DNA from 2 places in the Streptomyces sp. NPDC088747 genome. Region 1 is predicted to be linked to the other one. Evidence: predicted binding sites of a transcription regulator. Region 1 holds the regulator's gene; the other holds the start of a gene.
The links. Region 1 encodes HrcA, which represses chaperone genes, less so after heat shock. Its sites were predicted from a motif close to TTNGCACTCNGNNNNNCNGAGTGCNAA; they were not measured.
Positions count from the first base shown of each region.

Region 2: groL (chaperonin GroEL) is a predicted target of HrcA. The motif match lies at 1,783-1,809, and genes of this name have one in related genera.

Region 1 is NZ_JBIVKZ010000015.1:170,193-176,743, forward strand. Features, by position in the region: gene ACIP79_RS30725 (16S rRNA (uracil(1498)-N(3))-methyltransferase) at 1-107, opposite strand, end outside; gene ACIP79_RS30730 (nitronate monooxygenase) at 104-1,198, opposite strand; gene dnaJ (molecular chaperone DnaJ) at 1,333-2,472, opposite strand; gene hrcA (heat-inducible transcriptional repressor HrcA) at 2,473-3,489, opposite strand; partial or broken gene ACIP79_RS30745 (MBL fold metallo-hydrolase) at 3,664-3,855, shown strand; gene ACIP79_RS30750 (MBL fold metallo-hydrolase) at 4,072-4,764, shown strand; gene ACIP79_RS30755 (DUF3097 domain-containing protein) at 4,810-5,616, shown strand; gene hemW (radical SAM family heme chaperone HemW) at 5,828-6,551, opposite strand, start outside.
Region 2 is NZ_JBIVKZ010000018.1:60,803-67,353, forward strand. Features, by position in the region: gene groL (chaperonin GroEL) at 1-1,621, opposite strand, end outside; gene ACIP79_RS33470 (cold-shock protein) at 1,955-2,161, opposite strand; gene ACIP79_RS33475 (MoaD/ThiS family protein) at 2,625-2,900, opposite strand; gene thrC (threonine synthase) at 2,973-4,301, opposite strand; SAM riboswitch class I at 4,319-4,466, opposite strand; gene ACIP79_RS33485 (glucosyl-3-phosphoglycerate synthase) at 4,644-5,618, shown strand; gene ACIP79_RS33490 (trehalose-6-phosphate synthase) at 5,696-6,551, shown strand, end outside.

The DNA of each region.
Region 1 (6,551 bases):
CGCAGCCGCTTCACGGAGACCGCGTGCCGTCCCTCGGCCCCGTCGAGGACGTAACGCCCGCCCTCACCCGCCTGGAAGTGCTCGACCACGAACACCGGCGCCGTCATCGGCCCGTACCCCCGGCCCCGTCCTCCGGGAACGTCGACAACGCTGTCGTCGCCGCCTCGAGTTCGGCGCTCAGCACCTCCACCAGCTGCGCCGCGGGCATCTCCCGGGCCATCTTGTGCCCCTGGCCCGCCCACAGCGCCATGCCCTGCGCGTCGCCCGCCTTGGCCGCCGCCTTGCGCAGCGGCGAGGTGAGGTGGTGGACCTCGGGGTAGGCGGCGGGCGCGTAGGGACCGTGCTCCCGCAGGAACCGGTTGACCAGTCCGCGCGCCGGGCGCCCGGAGAAGGCTCGTGTCAACTCCGTACGTACGAAGAGGGGGTTGGTCAGCGCCTGCTTGTGCACGGCGTGCGCGCCGGACTCGGGGGTGGCGAGGAACGCCGTGCCGAGCTGGGCCGCGTTCGCGCCGGCCGCGAGCACCGCGGCGATCTGGCTGCCGCGCATGATGCCGCCCGCGGCGACGACCGGGATCCGCACGGTCTGGCGCACCTGCGCGATCAGCGAGAGCAGTCCGATGCCGGTGCCGTCCGTCTCCGGGTTGTCGCGGTGGGTGCCCTGGTGGCCGCCCGCCTCGACGCCCTGCACGATGACGGCGGCGGCGCCGGCCCGTTCCACGGCGAGTGCCTCCTCGGCCGTGGTCGCGGTGACCAGGGTGAGGGTGCCGGCGCGGGCGAGGGACTCCAGGACGTCCTGGGCGGGGATGCCGAAGTGGAAGGAGACCACCGGCACCGGGTTGTCGTGGAGGACCGCGAGTTTGGCGTCGTAGCCGTCGTCACGGCCGCTGTCCGGCTCGCCCAGTTCGGTCTCGTACCACGCGGCCTCACCGGCGAGCTGGCTGGCGTAGACCTCGACGGCGGCCTTGTCCGCGAACTCCGGGTGCGGCATGAAGAGGTTCACACCGAAGGGGCGGGTGGTGATCCCGCGCAGCTGCTTGATCTCCTGGTACATACCGTCGGCGGTCTTGTACCCGGCGGCGAGGAACCCGAGCCCGCCGGCCTCGGACACGGCGGCCGCGAGATGCGGGACGGACACTCCGCCCGCCATGGGGGCCTGCACGATCGGAAGCGGGAAGAGATCGGTCAGTGCGGAGGACATGACGGCATGTTGTCACGTCCTCCGAACAAGTCCGAATCGGGCTTTCCCGGTGGCACGAGCCACCACACACCCGCCGCGGCGGGTACGGCCCGGAGCTGAGGAGACCCCGCCCCGGCGAGCGGGGCGGGGTCTCCTCAGCGACCGTTGAAAGCGTCCTTCAGCCGCGAGAACAGCCCCTGCTGACCGGGCTGGAACTGCCCGACAGGCCGCTCCTCGCCGCGCAGCACCGCCAGCTCGCGCAGCACGCGCTCCTGCTCGGCGTCGAGCTTGGACGGCGTCATCACCTCGACGTGCACGACGAGGTCACCGCGCCCGCCGCCCCTCAGGTGCGTGATGCCGCGCCCGTGCAGCGGGACCGACTGCCCGGACTGCGTGCCCGGACGGATGTCGATCTCCTCCATGCCGTCGAGCGTCTCCAGCGGCACCTTGGTGCCGAGGGCCGCCGCGGTCATCGGGATGGTGACCGTGCAGTGCAGGTCGTCGCCGCGCCGCTGGAAGACGGCGTGCGGGAGTTCGTGGATCTCGACGTACAGGTCACCGGCGGGGCCGCCGCCGGGGCCTACCTCGCCCTCGCCCGCGAGCTGGATCCGGGTGCCGTTGTCGACGCCGGCCGGGATCTTGACGGTCAGCGTCCGGCGTGACCGGACCCGGCCGTCGCCCGCGCACTCCGGGCAGGGGCTCGGGACGACGGTCCCGAAGCCCTGGCACTGCGGGCAGGGCCGCGAGGTCATGACCTGGCCGAGGAAGGACCGGGTGACCTGCGACACCTCACCGCGACCGCGGCACATGTCACAGGTCTGCGCGGAGGTTCCCGGCGCGGCGCCCTCGCCGTTGCAGGTGGCGCAGACGACGGCCGTGTCGACCTGGATGTCCTTCGTGGTGCCGAAGGCGGCCTCGTCCAGCTCGATCTCGAGCCGGATCATGGCGTCCTGGCCGCGCCGCGTGCGTGACCGGGGGCCACGCTGCGACGCCGTGCCGAAGAAGGCGTCCATGATGTCCGAGAAGTTCCCGAAGCCGCCGGCGCCGAAGCCACCGGGGCCGCCCGCGCCGCCCGCCTGGGACAGCGGGTCGCCGCCGAGGTCGTAGACCTGCTTCTTCTGCGGGTCCGACAACACCTCGTAGGCGGCGTTGATCTCCTTGAAGCGCTCCTGCGTCTTCGGGTCGGGATTGACGTCAGGGTGCAGCTCGCGGGCGAGCCTCCTGAACGCCTTCTTGATCTCGTCCTGGGACGCGTCGCGGCGCACGCCGAGTACGGCGTAGTAGTCCGTGGCCACTCAGGACTCCGCCAGGATCTGTCCGACGTACCGTGCCACCGCTCGTACCGCTCCCATCGTGCCGGGGTAATCCATGCGGGTCGGTCCGACCACGCCGAGTTTCGCTACTGCCTCGTCGCCCGAACCGTAGCCGACGGAGACGACGGACGTGGAGTTGAGTCCCTCATACGCGTTCTCATGACCGATCCGTACGGTCATGCCCGAATCCCCCGCCTCACCAAGCAACTTGAGAAGCACGACCTGCTCCTCCAGTGCCTCCAGGACGGGCCTGATGGTGAGAGGGAAGTCATGTCCGAACCGGGTCAGATTGGCGGTGCCGCCGATCATCAGCCGCTCCTCGGTCTGCTCGACGAGCGCCTCCAGGAGGGTGGAGAGCACCGTGGTGACCGCGCCGCGGTCCTCCGCCTCGAAGGCGTCGGGCAGGTCCTGCACCAGTTGCGGAACGTCCGAGAAGCGACGGCCCGCGACCCGGCTGTTGAGCCGCGCGCGTAGATCCGCCAGAGACGTCTCCCCGAAGGGCGCCGGACAGTCGATCAGCCGCTGCTCGACCCGGCCGGTGTCGGTGATCAGGACGAGCATGACGCGGGCCGGTGCCAGCGACAGCAGCTCCACGTGCCGCACTGTCGACCGGGTGAGGGACGGGTACTGCACGACCGCGACCTGCCGTGTGAGCTGCGCGAGCAGCCGCACGGTCCGCCCGACGACGTCGTCGAGATCGACGGCGCCGTCGAGGAAGTTCTGGATGGCCCGCCGCTCGGGCGCGGTCATCGGCTTGACGCCCGCGAGCTTGTCGACGAAGAGCCGGTAGCCCTTGTCGGTGGGGATGCGCCCGGCGCTGGTGTGCGGCTGGGCGATGTAACCCTCGTCCTCCAGGGCGGCCATGTCGTTGCGGACCGTCGCCGGGGAGACCCCGAGCCGGTGCCGCTCGGTGAGGGCCTTGGAACCGACCGGTTCCTCCGTCCCCACGTAGTCCTGGACGATGGCGCGCAGCACTTCGAGCCTGCGTTCACTGAGCATCGCGCGCACCTCCAGATGTCGTCGCCTCGGTCTGTCCTCGCGGTCCTTCCCCTTGGCACTCAATGCATGCGAGTGCCAACGGTCCCCGGCCAGTGTACGGCGGGGAGGTACGCCCCCGGCAAGGGCGGCCCCGCCCGGTCGTGCCGAGGCCCTCCTCGCCGTTAGCGTCTGCCCATGAGCGTGACTTGGGAAGAGGCGGGGTGGGAGAGACTCACGCCGCGGACCGGCCGACGACGCCTTCCGGACTGGGACTGCACGGTCGGGCTCGTGGCGGGCGAGGAAGCAGCGCTGCTGATCGACGCGGGTTCGAGCCTGCGGGAGGGCGCGCGGTTGCGCGTCGAGGCGCGGGGGTTGCTTGGCGGGGGGCGGGGGTTGCTCGGCGGGGGGCCTGGGCTGCCTGGCGGAGCGCAGGGGCGGCCCGGCGAGGCACGGGAGCTGCCCGGCGGAGCGCAAGGGCGGCCCGGCGAGGCACGGGGGCTGCTTGGCGGGGCACGGGAGCTGCCCGGCGGGGCGCAGGGGCAGCCCACCGAGGCACGGGAGCTGCCCGGCCTAGCGCAGGGGCAGCCCGGCGAGGCACGGGGGCTGCTTGGCGGGGTGGCCGGCCTGCCGCCGGGGGCGCGACCGGCCCCGGATGCCCGTCCAGCTCTGGATGCCCGTCCAGCCCCGGACGCCCGTGCAGCTCCGGACGCCCGTCCCGCCCCGGATGTCCTCCCGCGGCCCGCCACCGGCCGTCGGGTGACTCATCTCGCGCTCACCCATCCGCACTTCGACCACGTCTTCGGCGCGGCCGCCTTCGCGGGCGTGGAGGTGTTCGGGGCGGTCGGCCTGGACACGGTCCTGGCGCACGGCCGCGAGGAACTGCGCCGGGACGCCGTACGCAACGGCCTGGACCCGCGGGAGGCCGCCGAGGCCGCCGACCTGCTGGTACGCCCCCGCCACCACGTCTCCGGAGAGCTGACCCTGGACCTGGGCGGCGGCACCCGGGTCCTGCTCGCGAACCTCGGTCCCGGCCACAGCGGCCACGACCTGGTGGTCCTGGTACCGGGATCGCCGCCGGAGCCCGCGGTCGTCTTCTGCGGCGATCTGGTGGAGGAGTCGGGCGAACCCCAGGCGGGCACCGACGCCGTGCCGTCCCGGTGGCCGGCGGCACTGGACCGGCTGCTCGCTCTGGGCGGGGAGGACGCGGTGTACGTGCCCGGTCACGGAGCGGTGGTCGACGCGGCGTTCGTCCGGGCCCAACGGACCGCGCTGGCCGCCCGTTTCGGCGTGTCGTAGGAGGCCGTACGCCATCGGGGCCCCGCTTCTCCTATCGTCATCCGAATGCGCCAGTACTCTCCGGACCTGACCCCGCCGTGGAAGAAGCCCAAGCCCGTGCCCGAGGTCCCGGCCGACCCCGGTCTGGTGGTCGAGGAACCCGGCACCGGCTTCTGCGGCGCGGTGATCCGCTGCGAGGCGGGCACGGTGACGCTGGAGGACCGCTTCGGCAAGCACCGGGTCTTCCCGATGGAGCCGCGCGGCTTCCTCCTGGAGGGCAGGGTGGTGACGCTGGTCCGCCCGGCGGCCGGGGCGCCCGTACGTCCCTCCCGCACCGCCTCCGGATCGGTCGCGGTGCCGGGCGCGCGGGCGCGGGTGGCGCGGGCCGGCCGGATCTACGTGGAGGGCCGGCACGACGCCGAGCTCGTCGAACGCGTCTGGGGCGACGACCTGCGCATCGAGGGCGTCGTCGTCGAGTACCTGGAGGGCGTCGACGACCTGCCCGCGATCGTCGCCGACTTCGATCCCGGGCCCGATGCCCGTCTCGGCGTCCTCGTCGACCACCTCGTGCCCGGCACCAAGGAGTCCCGCATCGCCGCCGCGGTCACCAGCGACCACGCCCTGGTCGTCGGCCATCCCTACATCGACATCTGGGAAGCCGTGAAGCCCGCCTCCGTCGGCATCGCCGCCTGGCCCCGCGTCCCACGCGGCCAGGACTGGAAAACCGGCGTCTGCCGTGCACTGGGCTGGCCCGACAACACCGGCGCCGCCTGGCAGCACATCCTGTCCCACGTACGCTCCTACAAGGACCTGGAACCGGAGCTCCTGGGCCGCGTCGAGGAACTGATCGACTTCGTGACGACACCGGAGTAGACCCCAGCGCGTTTCCTCGCCCCCTCCGCCCCTTCCCGTCCCGTACCTGGGGGCTGCCGCCCCCAGACCCCCGCATCGCGCTGACGCGCTCGTCCTCAAACGCCGGACGGGCTGAAAAGAAATTAGCCCCTCCGGCGTTTGAGGAGCGGGGGTTCGGGGGCGGAGCCCCCGAGTTCGGGACGGGAAGGGGCGGAGGGGGCGAAAGTAGCCCTCAGTCGACCAGGTCGCGGACGACCGCGTCGGCGAGGAGCCGCCCCCGCAGGGTGAGGACAGCCCGCCCGTCGTCGTAGGGGGCGACTTCCAGCAGCCCCTCGGACAACGCCCGCCGCGAGGCGGACAGCCCCTCCGGCCGGAGCAGCGACAGCGGACACCCCTCCCGCAACCGCAGCTCAAGAAGAATCCGCTCCACCCGCCGATCCTCCCCGGACAGCAGCTCCCGCCCGGCCCCGGGCGACCGCCCCGCCGCGAGAGCCCCGGCATACGCCCCGGGATGCTTCACGTTCCACCACCGCACCCCGCCCACATGACTGTGGGCCCCCGGCCCGGCCCCCCACCAGTCCGCCCCGCGCCAGTACAGCTCGTTGTGCAGACACCGCCCCGCCTCGGACGATGCCCAGTTGGACACCTCGTACCAGTCGAAGCCCGCCCCGGAGAACACCTCGTCGGCGATGAGGTACCGGTCGGCGTGGACGTCGTCGTCCGTCATGGGCACCTCCCCACGCCGGATCCGCCGCGCGAGCTGCGTCCCCTCCTCGACGATGAGCGCGTACGCGGACACGTGGTCGGGCCCGGCACCGAGCGCCGCGTCCAGCGAGGCGCGCCAGTCGTCGTCGGACTCCCCGGGCGTGCCGTAGATCAGGTCGAGGTTGACATGGTCGAAGCCGGCCGCGCGGGCCTCGGCGACGCAGGCCTCGGGCCGGCCGGGCGTGTGCGTG
Region 2 (6,551 bases), on a different contig from region 1:
AGTCCATGTCACCGCCCGGCATGCCGCCCGGAGCGCCGCCCGCGGCGGCCTTCTCCGGCTTGTCGGCGATGACGGCCTCGGTGGTGAGGAACAGCGCGGCGATGGACGCGGCGTTCTGCAGGGCAGAGCGCGTGACCTTCGCCGGGTCGATGATGCCTTCGGCGATCATGTCGACGTACTCACCGGTCGCGGCGTTGAGGCCGTGGCCGACGGGCAGGTTGCGCACCTTCTCGACGATGACGCCACCCTCGAGACCGCCGTTGACGGCGATCTGCTTGAGCGGGGCCTCCAGGGCGAGCCGCACGGCGTTGGCGCCGGTCGCCTCGTCACCCGTGAGCTCCAGCTTCTCGAAGACCGAGGAAGCCTGGATGAGAGCCACGCCACCACCGGCGACGATGCCCTCCTCGACGGCCGCCTTCGCGTTGCGAACGGCGTCCTCGATGCGGTGCTTGCGCTCCTTGAGCTCGACCTCCGTGGCGGCACCGGCCTTGATGACGGCCACGCCGCCGGCCAGCTTCGCCAGACGCTCCTGGAGCTTCTCGCGGTCGTAGTCCGAGTCGGAGTTGTCGATCTCGGCGCGGATCTGGTTGACCCGGCCGGCGACCTGGTCGGCGGAGCCGGAGCCGTCGACGATCGTCGTCTCGTCCTTGGTGATGACGACCTTGCGGGCACGGCCCAGCAGGTCGATACCCGCGTTCTCCAGCTTGAGGCCGACCTCCTCGGAGATGACCTCGCCGCCCGTGAGGATGGCGATGTCGCCGAGCATGGCCTTGCGGCGGTCACCGAAGCCCGGAGCCTTGACGGCGACGGACTTGAAGGTGCCACGGATCTTGTTGACGACCAGCGTCGACAGAGCCTCGCCCTCGACGTCCTCGGCGATGATCAGCAGCGGCTTGCCCGACTGCATGACCTTCTCCAGGAGCGGGAGCAGGTCCTTGACGCTGGCGATCTTCGAGTTGGCGATCAGGATGTACGGGTCGTCCAGGACGGACTCCATACGCTCCATGTCGGTGGCGAAGTACGCCGAGATGTAGCCCTTGTCGAAGCGCATACCCTCGGTGAGTTCCAGCTCCAGACCGAAGGTCTGGGACTCCTCGACGGTGATGACGCCTTCCTTGCCGACCTTGTCCATCGCCTCGGCGATGAGCTCGCCGATCTGGGTGTCGGCGGCGGAGATGGAGGCCGTGGAAGCGATCTGCTCCTTGGTCTCGACATCCTTGGCCTGCTCAAGGAGGGCACCGGAGACGGCCTCGACGGCCTTCTCGATACCACGCTTGAGGGCCATCGGGTTGGCACCGGCGGCTACGTTGCGCAGGCCCTCGCGGACCAGCGCCTGCGCCAGAACGGTCGCGGTGGTCGTACCGTCGCCGGCGACGTCGTCCGTCTTCTTGGCGACTTCCTTGACCAGCTCGGCGCCGATCTTCTCGTACGGGTCCTCGAGCTCGATCTCCTTGGCGATGGAAACACCATCGTTGGTGATCGTGGGGGCGCCCCACTTCTTCTCGAGGACGACGTTGCGGCCCTTGGGGCCAAGGGTGACCTTGACGGCGTCGGCGAGCTGGTTCATCCCGCGCTCGAGACCGCGCCGTGCCTCCTCGTCGAACGCGATGATCTTGGCCATGTGAAGTGGTCCTCCCGGACTGGGGTGGATTGCTCCGGACCGCGCCCGCGCCCGCGACGGACGGCCTGCGTGCCGCGTGGTTCCTTGCCCCACTTGGCCTGCGGGCCTCACTGACCCGGTCCTCGTTGTCACTCTCACCTTCAGAGTGCTAACGCCAATGATTAGCACTCGCCCCTACCGAGTGCAAGCGGCTCCGGAAGATCCGCAGGTGGAGCGGGGGGCGCACACGGGCGCGAGGGGCGGCGGAGGCCGGACAGACCGAAGGGCTCGTGCCCCCTGCCGGGGACACGAGCCCTTCGTCACGTCGAACAGAGCTATCAGTCGGCGCGTGCTTCAGCTGGTCGCCAGCCGGACCATGTCCGCCTGCGGCCCTTTCTGGCCCTGCGAGATCTCGAACTCGACCCGCTGGCCCTCTTCAAGGGTGCGGTAGCCGTCCATCTGAATCGCGCTGTAGTGGACGAATACATCCGCACCACCGTCGACCGCGATGAAGCCGTACCCCTTCTCCGCGTTGAACCATTTGACGGTGCCCTGAGCCATGCCTAACTCCCCTATTACTGGCCCTTGCACAGGACCGCACTTCGCGGGCCCGGGTCAGACCTCACCCCCCAAGGATTGGGGGTGTGCGCCGGAACGCGTCGACCGCGGCTGAATGTATCCGTCCAACTGCCCTCTGCAACAGGTCAATCGGACGAGAATTCTGGGCAAGACCGATCGGGAATATCCGGAGAATTCGCAAAGATTCCGGGCAAGTCGGGCCCCATAAATGCCATAAACGGCTCAAATATACGGGGTACATTGGCTGCTTCTTGTCGGGCGTCACGCGAGGACTCATATGCACCCGGCATGGAACCGACTCGAAAGCGAAGCAGCTTCCCCAACTGTACCGCGCTCAATCATACAGAATTGCCCCCTCCGCTTCTCTCACGGAGGGGGCAATTCGATGAACTCTCGGTAATTACCATTACCGAAGGTAACGGCGATTACTCAGTGTCAGCAGGGGTCAGCCGCCCGCGACGGCCGGGATGATCGAGACGCCCGCGCCGTCCGGCGTCGCCGTCTCCAGGCCCTGCTCGAAGCGGACGTCGTCGTCGTTCACGTACACGTTGACGAAGCGGCGCAGCTTGCCCTGGTCGTCCAGGACGCGCGCGGCGATGCCGGTGTGGTTCTGCTCCAGGTCGGCGATCACCTCGCCGAGGGTGCCGCCCTCGGCGGGCACCTCGGCCTTGCCGCCGGTGTAGGTGCGCAGGATGGTGGGGATGCGGACGTTGACGCTCACGATTGACCTCCGGTCAGGTTTACGGGCCCATGGGCGCGGTGCTGATACGGCATTCCAGCGGAACGCCCCCGCTCAGGACGCGAGGCCGGCCTCGCGGAAGGAGTCCAGGTTCGGGCGGATGGTCGCGGTGAGCCCGGTGTCCGAGGCCACCGCGTCCAGGGTCTTGAGACCGTCGCCGGTGTTGAGGACGACGGTGGTGAGGGTCGGGTCGAGCAGACCGTTCTCGATCAGCTTCTTCGTCACACCCACCGTGACGCCACCCGCCGTCTCGGCGAAGATCCCCTCGGTCCGCGCGAGGAGCTTGATCGCCTCGACGATCTGCTCGTCGTCCACGTCCTCCACAGCACCGCCCGTGCGCCGCGCGATGTCGAGCACGTAGGGCCCGTCGGCCGGGTTGCCGATGGCGAGCGACTTGGCGATGGTGTCGGGCTTCTGGGGCCGTACGACGTCGTGGCCGGCCTTGTAGGCCACGGACACCGGCGAGCAGCCCTCGGCCTGGGCACCGAAGATCTTGTACGGCCTGTCCTCGACGAGGCCGAGCTCGATCAGCTCCTTCAGACCCTTGTCGATCTTCGTGAGCTGGGAGCCGGAGGCGATCGGGACCACCAGCTGGTCGGGCAGCCGCCAGCCGAGCTGCTCGCAGATCTCGTACGCGAGGGTCTTGGAGCCCTCCGCGTAGTACGGCCGCAGGTTGACGTTGACGAAGCCCCAGCCCTCGCCGGCCGGGTCGCCGATCAGCTCGGAGCAGAAACGGTTCACGTCGTCGTAGTTGCCCTCGATGCCGACGAGCTCCCCGCCGTACACCGCGGCCATGACGATCTTGCCCTGCTCCAGGTCGTGCGGGATGAACACACAGGAGCGGAAGCCGGCGCGGGCAGCCGCTGCGCCCACGGCGCCGGCGAGGTTGCCGGTGGAGGAGCAGGAGAGGGTGGTGAAGCCGAAGGCGCGGGCGGCCTCGATGGCCTGGGCTACGACGCGGTCCTTGAAGGAGTGCGTCGGGTTGCCCGAGTCGTCCTTGACGAAGAGCCTGCCCGGGTTGACGCCCAGCTCGCGCGCCAGGTTGTCGGCCTTGACGAGCTTGGTCCAGCCGGGGTTGATGTTCGGCTTCTCCGCGACGTCCGCCGGTACCGGCAGGAGCGGCGCGTAACGCCAGATGTTTGCCGGGCCCGCTTCGATGCGCTTGCGGAGGTCCTCGGTCTCGTAGGAGGAGAAGTCGTACGCGATCTCCAGCGGTCCGAAACACTCCTCGCAGGCGAAGACCGGACCGAGGGGCACTCGGTGGCCGCACTCGCGGCAGGAAAGCGCGGCGGCGGGGCCCAGATCGACGGAGTTCGCGGAATCCGGGGAGGTCACGGTGTTCGTGGTGTTCGCGGTGGTGCTTGCGACAGTCTGCGCAGCCATGGAGGCGAGGCCCTTTCTCCTCATCTTCCTCACGACGCACTTCGCCGTGAGACGGATTTGGCACCTTCCCGAGCCGGGAGCCTCACCACGTCGACGTGACAAGAACCAGCTGGAGGGTTGCCGGGGCTTCAACGGGCCGTATCCCTCTGCCCCTCTGGATGAGCGGTATTCAGTTGTACGCTCAACGACCCCCGACATGCGATGGTCATCAGCGTTGTTCAAGACTGTAACCGAAGGCCTGGATGGTGGAGAGAGCCGTCCGAACCGCGAGATGCCGGAGACACCCCCTGCCGGCGCGGCGACGGGCACAAGCATCCCAATGAACGCAAGGGAGAGCCGCACGTGCTGGAAGACGTCGAGCGCTGGCTGAGCACGCGCTCCTGGTCCGTGAGTGACCGCCCGCTCAAGAAACTCATCGCCGCGAAACGCTCCACCCATTCCACGGTGAGCGTGGTCCTCCCCGCCCTCAACGAGGAGAAGACGGTCGGGGAGATCGTCTCCGTCATCCGCCGCGACCTGATGACCCGGAACGTCCCCCTCGTCGACGAGATCGTCGTCATCGACTCGGGCTCGACGGACCGCACCTCCGAGGTCGCCGCCGCGGCCGGCGCCCGGGTCGTCCACAGGGACGACATACTCCCCCGCATCCCGGCCGTGCCCGGCAAGGGCGAGGTCCTGTGGCGGTCACTCCTCGTGACCAGCGGCGACATCGTCTGTTTCATCGACGCGGACCTCAAGGAGTTCTCCTCGGACTTCGTCACCGGGATCGTGGGGCCGCTCCTCACCGATCCGGGCGTGGATCTGGTCAAGGCGATGTACGACCGCCCGCTGAACCTGCCGGGCGAGCCCTCCTCCGGCAGGACGGCGGCCGGCCAGGGCGGCCGTGTCACCGAACTGATGGCCCGCCCCCTGCTGAACATGCACTGGCCGCAGCTGGCCGGATTCGTCCAGCCGCTCGGCGGCGAGTACGCGGCCCGCCGCTCGCTCCTCGAACAGCTGCCGTTCCCCGTCGGATACGGCGTGGAACTGGGCATGCTCGTCGACGCCCTGCACCTGGTGGGCCTGGACGCGCTCGCCCAGGTCGACGTCGGCGTCCGCAAGCACCGGCACCAGGACGGCCAGGCGCTGGGCCGGATGTCCGCCGCGATCTACCGCACCGCGCAGCTCCGGCTCGCCCGCGGCCACCTCATCCGTCCGGCCCTCACCCAGTTCGAACGGGGCGAGTCGGGCTTCGAGCCGCGCACCTATTCCGTCGATACGGAGGAACGGCCTCCGATGGCGGAGATCTCGGAGTACCAGGCGCGCAGAGCGGCGTGATCCCGGGGGCCGAATACGTCCTCGCGGTACCCCGTCCGTACGTTTGAGCGTTTCCGGGCCGGGCTAGGTTGAGGCGTATGGCTTCCACGGCTTCCACCGCATCTCCGCAGGGTTCCCATCGGATCCTCGTCGCGTCCAACCGCGGCCCCGTCTCCTACGACGTCCACGAGGACGGCTCGCTGCACCCCAGGCGGGGTGGCGGCGGGCTGGTCTCGGGGCTGTCGGCGATCGGCCCGGACGCGGGCGCCCTGTGGGTGTGCTCCGCGCTGGGCGAAGGGGACCGTGAGGCGGTGCGGCGCGGGGTCGGCGAGGACGGCGTACGGATGCTGGACATCGACGCCGACACGCACGCGGACGCCTACAACGGCATCGCGAACTCGGTGCTGTGGTTCGTCCACCACATGCTCTACCAGACGCCGCTGGAGCCGGTCTTCGACGTGGAGTTCCGGCGCCAGTGGGCGTCGTACGAGGCCTACAACCGTGCCTTCGCCGAGGCCCTGGCCGACGAGGCGGCGCAGGGTGCCGTGGTCGTCGTGCAGGACTACCACCTGACGCTGGTCCCCGGCATGCTCCGGGAGCTCCGTCCCGACCTGCGGATCGGCCACTTCTCGCACACCCCGTGGGCGCCGGTCGACTACTTCCGCCTCCTCCCCGACGACATCGCCGAGCAGGTGCTGCGCGGCATGCTCGGCGCCGACCGCCTCGGCTTCCTCACCCACCGCTGGGCGTCCGCGTTCACCGCGTGCGCCGAGGAGGTCGTCGGCGGCCTCGGGGACACCCGCGTCGGCGTGCACGGGCTCGGCGCGGACGGCGACTTCCTGCGCGAGCGTTCGCACGAGGCGGACGTCGCCGAACGGATGGTCACACTGCGTGAGCAGATCGGCGAGGGCCGGAAGGCGATCGTGCGGGTCGACCGCACCGAGCTGTCGAAGA